2 regions of the Aeromonas simiae genome follow, and region 2 is predicted to be linked to the other one. Evidence: predicted binding sites of a transcription regulator. Region 2 holds the regulator's gene; the other holds the start of a gene.
What was found. Region 2 encodes LexA, which represses DNA repair genes until DNA is damaged. Its sites were predicted from a motif close to ANCTGTNTNNNNANACAGNT; they were not measured.

Region 1: a site for LexA is predicted at 1,922-1,941, ahead of umuD (translesion error-prone DNA polymerase V autoproteolytic subunit). Genes of this name have one in related genera too.

Annotation. Positions count from the first base shown of each region.
Region 1 is NZ_CP040449.1:2,949,505-2,953,943, reverse strand. Features, by position in the region: gene FE240_RS14010 (DEAD/DEAH box helicase) at 1-103, shown strand, start outside; gene umuC (translesion error-prone DNA polymerase V subunit UmuC) at 230-1,489, opposite strand; gene umuD (translesion error-prone DNA polymerase V autoproteolytic subunit) at 1,470-1,913, opposite strand; gene FE240_RS13995 (DUF3283 family protein) at 2,029-2,217, shown strand; gene FE240_RS13990 (WYL domain-containing protein) at 2,262-3,179, opposite strand; gene FE240_RS13985 (hypothetical protein) at 3,557-4,439, shown strand, end outside.
Region 2 is NZ_CP040449.1:3,951,463-3,955,901, reverse strand. Features, by position in the region: gene FE240_RS18820 (SCO family protein) at 1-603, opposite strand, end outside; gene lexA (transcriptional repressor LexA) at 1,223-1,849, opposite strand; gene plsB (glycerol-3-phosphate 1-O-acyltransferase PlsB) at 2,031-4,439, shown strand, end outside.

The DNA of each region.
Region 1 (4,439 bases), 1.0 Mb from region 2:
CGACTTACTGGCGAAACTTCGGGCCTTGGCACCAAGAATAGAGCGCCTTCAACTGACTAGCTTTGAAAAAAGCTTGATGCGTTGGGCTGTCTCCGAAATATAGTGTTCAACAACAGAGTGTCTAGAAAACCCGGGGAGATTCAATCTAGGATTTTTGGAGACGTACTTTTGTTGTCAAAGACGGTCAACTATTACGCGTTACACAGATTTGTTGTGATCAGACCTTCCCTTACTTCGCCACCGGCAGGTCCTCCCAGCGGGTGGTGTAGCAGGGGCTCAGGTGCTCTTGTCGCATCATCCACTCAGGCGACCCCGTGCCTTGGCTGGCAAAGCCTACGCGCCCCAATCCCTTGGCTTTGATCTGGTCCATCACTGCCATCAGCGCATCTGATTGAGCGGAGGACGGGGCAAAGAGATCTGCCTGTTGTTGCCCCTTGGGGATGAACTCACTCAGCATGACGCCCCCCTTCTGATAACGGTAACCGTCGCGCCAAATCTGCGGTAACAGCACGTTCACTTGCTGCAGCAGCAACCGGGTATCATCGCTAGGGCAGACCAGCCGGACGCCAGCCTGCTCACTGTAGTAAGGCGCTCGTTCGTCAAAGGGGCTGGTTCGCACGAACAGGTGCACCCGCTGGCAACACATCCCCTCGGCCCGCAGCTTCTCGGCTGCGCGAGCCATAAAGCCTGACAACGCTTGGGCCATTTCTCCACGGTCAGTCACGCGCTCACCAAAGGAACGGCTCGAGAGGATCTGCAGCTTCGCCGCCGGTTCAACTGTCAGCTCTGCGCAAGGCAGGCCACGCAGCTCCTGTACGATCCGCTCGACCACCACGCCGTATTGGGCGCGTAACCCTTTGGCGTCGCTAGCCACTAGGTCAGCAACGGTGTTGATGCCTTGTGCCACCAACTTGGCTCCCAAGCGCCGTCCTATGCCCCACACCTCGTCCACCGGGGTGATAGCCATCAGCCGGGCACGGCGCAGCTCGTCACGCAAGTCCACGACGCCGCCAGTGGCAGGCCACTTCTTGGCTGCATAGTTGGCCAGCTTGGCGAGGGTCTTGGTGGGGCCAATCCCGACCCCGACCGTGAGGCCGGTCCACTGCCACACTCGCTGCCGGATCTGTTGTCCATAGGCTGTCAGGTCCCCGGCAAACGACTCCGACAGTGACAGGAATGCTTCATCGATGGAGTAGACCTCCAGCTCGGGGGCCATGGTCTCCAACGTGCTCATCACCCTGCCAGACATGTCTCCATAGAGCGCGTAGTTGGAGCTGAATGCCACACCGCCATGCGCCTCGAACTGCTCGCGGATCTTGAAGTAGGGCCCGGCCATCTTGATACCCATCGCCTTGGCTTCGGGGCTGCGCGACACCACGCATCCATCGTTGTTGGAGAGCACCACGATCGGGCGGCCACGCAGCTCAGGGCGAAACAATCGCTCACAGCTGGCGTAGAAGTTGTTTACATCAACGAGCGCTATAGCCATCACGCTGCCTCAGATTGCCAATCACATGGGTGACCACCCCGAACAGCTCCAGGGAGAGGCTCATACAAGGGTCGATAGGCGCGAACGCCGGATTGGCTGGCAACAGCCGCAACCTCGGCTTGAGCTGCAAGGTCTTTACCGTGAAGCCGCCATCGAGTAGTGCAATCACCACATCACCATGGCGCGGGGTGAGGCTCTTATCGACCACCAGCAAGTCACCGGGAAAGATGCCGACCCCGGTCATGCTCTCCCCCTCTGCACGCAGATAGAAGGTTGCTGCAGGGTGCGCCACGCAGTGGGTATTGAGGTCCAACTTCCCTTCCAGATAGTCGCTGGCTGGGCTGGGAAAGCCGCAAGAGGCGCGGTGCAAGAACAGCGGGATGGTCACCTCGGCGGGTGATGGGTCTGGGGTTAACAGCTTCATGGCAAAACACCTGTATTTATATACAGCCATTATAGCGCACCACCTTTGAACCAGCGCAAGTCCCACATGCCACTGATGACGTACCATGGCGCCAACAAATAACAAAGAGGTCAGTATGAGTCACAATCTGTGTGCTCTACCGAAAGAGCAGCAAGAACGGGTCGAGGTCGAGAAGGCTGCCGCATATGCGGTATGGAAGGAGCGCAACGGTCACTTGGCCAGCGCAGAAAGCGAAGCAAGCCAGCATAAGGGTGAGCTGAGCAGCTACTTTCTTGAGCAAGTAAGTAGGTACAAACGGGGCTAGCCTTCCTGTAGCCATGTTTTTATTCTGGGAACACCTTAAGTCCCTTAACTCTCGCGCAAATCCGGGCTTCGGAGCTTGAAGATGCAGCCCTTGGCTACCAACTCGTCCCGGTTTGCCAGCACCAGCGGGTAGAGCAGCGGATGCTGTTCATGATCGCCGTTATAGCTCACTTGCATGCGCTCCAGCGCGTAATGCATCAAAGGGATGCGCTGGTTGAGCAGCAGCTTGCCATCAGGCATGGCATAGTCACTGGCAATGATGGCCTGTTGTCCTGCGCTGAGGGTTGGATTGGGTATGACTACCGCAGTGACTTGAGTGTTCCACTCAAGATCCTGATCTCGGCCGTGAGGAGAGGTATCAAGTAGCTCAGGTTCCCCACGAAACCGGCTCATCACAAAATCCAGATATACCCCTTTCTTCTCGCAGTAAGCGCGCACGTGCCAGCGGATCCCGTCATAGACCAGGGTATGGGGCACGATATTGCGGCCGCTTTGCTCCTCTGAGCTGAGGGATACGTAATCGACATCGACCCGCAACTGACCGCGAGCCGCTTGCACCAGACCCCGCACAATCTTGGGGTCGATATGGCGGTTGGGTACATCCAAGATCTCGATATGGCCGTAGCGCAAATCCATCAGCGGCAGGGTCAACAGCCCCGCTTCATGTTGGCGTTGGTGCTGTTTTTCACGATGTAACAGCATCAGGTACTCATCTACTTTTCCTTCACTAAATCGCGGTACGAATTGCTCGGTGGGCTTGTATCCCTTCAGGCTTCGGTCATAGATCAACCCTTCTGGTGAGTAGTGGGTCAGGTAGTGATTGATATCCCGTGATGCTTGCTGGCGGCCGATATTGAAGGCTGTCATTAGGTGATTGGTGGTCAGCCGTCCTTCCCATTGCAACACGATCTCTAGCAGGCGAAAGCGCAGCGTCTGATCCCAAGTGAGCTCTCTGGGGGTCATATGTGCTCCAAAATGCGACATGTGTATGTAACCAGTATCGGCATGAGTATACAGGCGACATATACTGAATTAATCACAGTGTGATGAAAAAGATGGTGCTGTCTGTACCACGTTCTACCAGCATATTGCCGAAGTGCAGCTCAACTTCGGTTGCTCTCACAATCACAAGGTCATGCCAAGCTTTGCCGCCAGGCCCTATACCTCAAGGCTTTCGGGATGGTGTAGTACGATTAGGTGTATTTATTTAGTGCAAGGGTACCAAGCAGATGAACGTGGTGGAGATTCAAAGGGTGCAGGTAAAGGGATAAGGCAGAGGACGTTGCCACTCTATTCTGCGGCTTACCAGAAATGAAGGTTGAGCTTATTCAGGTGACCGATTGATGGACTTTCAGAATAAAATACCCTTCGCAATTAAGACCGAGACCGGTGCAATTGTCTCGGTCGATGATGTTGAAAGAGGACTTGCAGCCGGTTGTCATTGTCCCAGTTGTAAAGGATTGCTCGTTGCCAGAAAAGGTGAGCAAAACCGCCACTGCTTCGCGCATTACCGTGACAGCAAGGAAAAATGCTTCTACGCCTTTGAAACCAGTGTTCGGTTGATGCTGCTCTCTAAGCTGGAAAGTGTAGTGAAGCTCAATACCCCTGCCCATTACACCTCGTTTGATGGGGTCAAGGAACTGGTTGCTAAGGCCCATGCTGACATTGGCGTTCAATTTGTTCCGCAAGCAGAGACCCATGGTGTTCCGGCAGGGCTATTTCAGTTGATGTCCCGACCAGACTTCCACCTTGCCTTACACTTTCCTGCAGCGCACGAGCCTGTAGGGTTGTACCCGCTGTGGCTGGGGCGATTCATTGCCAAACACCCTAAAACAGGCGTTTTGGCTGTTCGTTATAACCAATTTGGCGACCGGATGTTCGATAAGTCTCGCCCAGCAGGGATGGACACGACGACTTTGATGCTGACTATTCTCAGCGAAAATCCCAACTGCCTGCATTGGCTCTATCACCCACGCGAGGAGATGGCGCTGAACGCCCTGGAGCAGCTTGCCGAACAGCGACGGCAAGAAGCAGAGGAGAAAGCCAGACTGCAGCAACTAAAACAAGAACAACTGGAGGAAGCGCGGCGTCAGTATGAGGCAAAGCAAAGGATGCAACGCGAGCACCAAGCAGTGATTACGGCTCAGATGAGATTGGCTGAACAGGAGCGCGCCGCCCAGAGAGCACGGGACTATGCCGCACGGGCTGCGCAAGACAGCGACA
Region 2 (4,439 bases):
GTCAGCCGCCATCTTCTGCATCGAAACCTCAGGAGGCTGCGAGCGACGAGGCTCCGGACGGAATACGGCCTGGATATCACCATCCGGATTGATGAGCACGATAGAAGCCGAGTGATCGATCAGGTAATCCTTACGCTCCGCGTCTTCATCGACGATCGAGTAAACCAAACCGAGGTTGCGCACGAACGAATAGAGCTCCACCTGGGTTCCGGTTACCGCTTTGAACTCCGGACTGAAGAAACGGGTATAGCCACTCAGACGCTGCAGATCATCCCGCTTCGGATCCACCGAGACGAAGACCACTTGACTGCTCGGGTCCGTCTCCTTGAGCGTGGGGTAGATGGCACGAAGATCGGCCAGTGTGGTCGGACAGATATCGGGACAGAAGGTGTACCCAATGAAGACGAACGACCAACGCCCCTTCAGCTCATCCTTGGTAAAACTAGTTCCATCCGACTCTTTCAGGTGAAAGACATTCAGGGCGTGGGGCTTGGTAAAATAGTTGGCAAACTCAGGGAGCGGTTGATGCAAAAGCGTCGGATACAGCAACGCACCAGCCACTATGATGACCGCGGCTGGCAATACATAACGCCATCTGAACATATGCGGCAAACCTTGCTCATGAGACAATAGATTCTATTGTACCCGGAAACTCGCCGTTGCCACCCCCCTTTAGAGACCATGCCGATCTGGATTATTGTCCAGAATGGGGGGTAGAAATTCTGCCGTGGCGTGCGTGCCAGCCGTGCAGCGGGATCACGGTTGCCGGTTTTTCGTAGCGTTGCGGATGGTGTTGTAGCAACCGAATAAGATGCACGATCTTGCTGTGCGGACAGCCTAACCACAGCGACCAACCGTTTTCCCTGCGTTGTAACCAGAGCCCATAGAAACGGGTCAACCAGCTCCCTCCGATGCAACGCGTAATGCGGGTAAGTGGCTGAGCATGAGGGTGAGAACGTATCAACATATCTGTCCTCCTTACCGGGCAGAACCACGATTTCCTGCGGCGCCGGATGACGCCACACCTATTTCCGTGTCAATAAATGTTTATTCTTGCGGAGATTGTTGCCTGGTGGGCCGTGAGATGACCTTCCGCTTCAATACAAAGGATATAGACGATAACCGGTGGGCACAGCGAGGTCGGGACACATGCCCAATGGCAAGTCCCTGATGTATGGCAGAAAGGAGTTAGAGACGAAAACGGGGCCATCGGCCCCGTCGTTTACATCCAGTCGGCGTTGCGAATCACACCGACCGCCAATCCCTCGATAGCCAACTGCTGGCAAGAGAGATCGACCTGAATGGGAGAGAGCTCTTCGTTCTCAGGCAGCAACCACACCTGGTTGCCTTTGCGTTGGAAGCGCTTGACCGTGACATCGTCATCGACCCGCGCGACCACCACCTGGCCATTACGCACCTCCTGGGTCTTGTGCACCGCCAGCAGATCGCCATCCATGATGCCGATGTTCTTCATGCTCATGCCCTGCACCCGCAACAGGAAGTCAGCCCGAGGATGAAACAGTGTGGGATCGACCTGATAGTGGCTCTCGATATGCTCTTGAGCCAGGATCGGCTCCCCTGCCGCCACCTTGCCGATGAGCGGCAACCCACTCTCTTCGTTGGCGGCCTCCTCTTCCTCGATCAACAGACGGATGCCGCGCGAGGTACCCGGCATGATCTCGATGGCGCCCTTCTTGGCCAAGGCCTTGAGATGCTCCTCGGCCGCATTGGCCGACTTGAAACCGAGCTTCTGGGCAATCTCGGCACGGGTGGGCGGCATGCCGGTTTCGCTCATATTACTCTTGATGAGCTCCAGCACTTGGGATTGCCTGGGAGTAAGGGGTTTCATGATCGGCACCTGTCTTTTTATACAGCACACTGGCAGTATATACAGTATCCATGCCAAGGCAAGCCAAAAGGGCGCGCCTGAGTGATCCCGCCCCGCGACCCACACTCATCGTACCTCTATGCGACAAAACGATGGCGATTTGTTATTCTCCTGCGGCCTTTTTACAGGAGAAGCAATACCGATGTCCCTTGGGCAGAGCATTTCCCGCGCCATGTTGCAATGGCCCGTACGCTGGCTGGTCAATCACAAGAGCCTGCCGGAAAACCCCATCGCAGAGCTGAAGCTGGATCCTGAGCGCCCCATCGTTTATGCCCTCAAGACCAGCTCCATCACCGACCTGCTGACCTTGCAGCAGTGCTGCGAAGATCTCTACCTGCCCGGTCCCTTCACTCCGCTCGAGCTAGGTGGACAATCGCTGCCACGCTATGTCTGCCTGGATCGCCCGCCGCCCCTGTTTGGCAAGCGCAGCGAACCACTGCCCTTCTTGCAGGAGTTTCAGCAACTTCTCGACCTGCATAAGCAGGATCCCGCGCTCGACATCCAGCTGGTGCCGGTGACCCTGTTTTGGGGACGGGCCCCTGGGCGCGAAGGTGAGGAGGCATCCAGCCTCAGCATTATCAGCAGCCTGGCCCCCAACATGCTGAAGAAAGGGCTCATCGTCGCCCTCAAAGGACGTGAAAACCTGGTGCGCTTCTCCCCGCCCGTGTCCCTTCGTCACATGGCTGACCGACACGGCACCGACCAAGCCATCGCCCACAAGCTGGCGCGGGTGGCTCGCTTCCACTTCGGTCGCCAGCAGCTGGCCGCCACCGGCCCCAAGCTGCCCAACCGCCACCTGTTGTTCCGGCAGCTGCTCGACTCAAGCATCATTCAAGATGCCATTCGCCACGAGGCGATCCGCGAGGGCATCAGCGAGGAAAAGGCGCACAAGCGGGCCCTCAGCTATATGGATGAGATCGCCTCCGATTTCTCCTATCGCCTGATCCGCCTCGGTGACAGCATCCTCGGCTGGCTCTGGAACAAGCTCTACCGTGGTCTCTCGGTGAACGGGGCCGAACGGGTGCGTCAGTTGGCCCAAGAGGGGCATGAAATCGTCTACGTGCCCTGTCACCGCAGCCACATGGACTACCTGCTGCTCTCCTATGTCATCTATCACCAGGGCATGGTGCCACCCCACATCGCTGCGGGGATCAACCTTAACTTCTGGCCGGCCGGCCCCTTGTTCCGCCGTGGTGGAGCCTTCTTCATCCGTCGCACCTTCAAGGGCAACCCGCTCTATAGCACTGTGTTTCGTGAATACCTGAACCTGTTGTTTGCCAAGGGCTATTCGGTCGAGTTCTTCACCGAAGGGGGACGCTCGCGCACCGGGCGCCTGTTGCCACCCAAGACAGGTATGCTGGCCATGACGCTGCAGGCCATGATGCGCGGGCTGGATCGACCCGTCACCTTCGTCCCCGTCTACCTCGGCTATGAACATGTGATGGAGGTGAACACCTACCATCAGGAGTTGCAGGGGAGTCGCAAGGAGAAAGAGAGTTTCCTGCAGGTGATCGGCATACTGCGCAAACTGCGCAACTATGGCCGGGGCTTCGTCAACTTCGGCGAGCCGCTGACCCTCAACACCTACCTGAGCGAACATGTGCCTGAATGGCGCGACCATGCCAGCGAAGAGGAACGGCCGCAGTGGATGGCCCCCACCGTCAACCACCTCGCCGATATGCTGATGACCCGCATCAACGGAGCGGCTGCGGTTAATGGCCTGACCCTGAGCGCCGTGGCGCTGCTCGCCTCGGAGCGACATGCGCTGACCCGTGACGAGCTGGAAGCACAGATAGAGACCTACCTCACCCTGCTGCGCAAAGCGCCCTATGGCCCCTACAGCACTGTGCCCGACAACAGCGCCAAGGAGCTGCTCGATCAGGCGATTGAACTCAATAAATTTGAGGTCAGCGAAGACAAGCTGGGCCAGATCATCAGCCTGGATCGCTATCAGGCGATTTTGCTTACCTATTACCGCAACAACATCCTTCACCTGCTGGCCCTGCCCTCCCTGGTCGCGGCGCTGATCGATCGCTGTGAAGGGCTCGGAGAGAGTGAAATCATCGGCCGCTGCGTCGATATCTATCCGCTGCTGCAACGGGAGCTGTTCCTCCACTTCCCTGAAGAGGCGATACCGGAACGAGTCAGCGAGCTGCTGGCAGTCTTCGAGCAAGAGCAGCTGATCTTGCGGCAGGAGGAAGGATTCTGGGTCAATCCGAGCAATCAGATGCGGTTACTGCTGCTGGCGGAGAGTATTCAAGAGACGCTGCAACGTTACGCCATTGTGCTGACCCGAGTGCTGGCCCAGCCCGGTGTCGCCGCAGAGCAACTGGAAGCCGACGCTATGATGATGGCCGAACGTCTCGGCACCTTGCACGGCATCAATGCCCCCGAGTTCTTCGATCAGAAGCTCTTCACAACCCTGGTGCATACCTTGCGCAGCGAAGGGTACCTGGATCCTGAGTGCAAACCCGACATGGGCCGTTTCCAGGCGCTGGCCGACAACATACTGCCGCTCCTGAGCAGCAAGATGCAGCGAACCATACGCGCC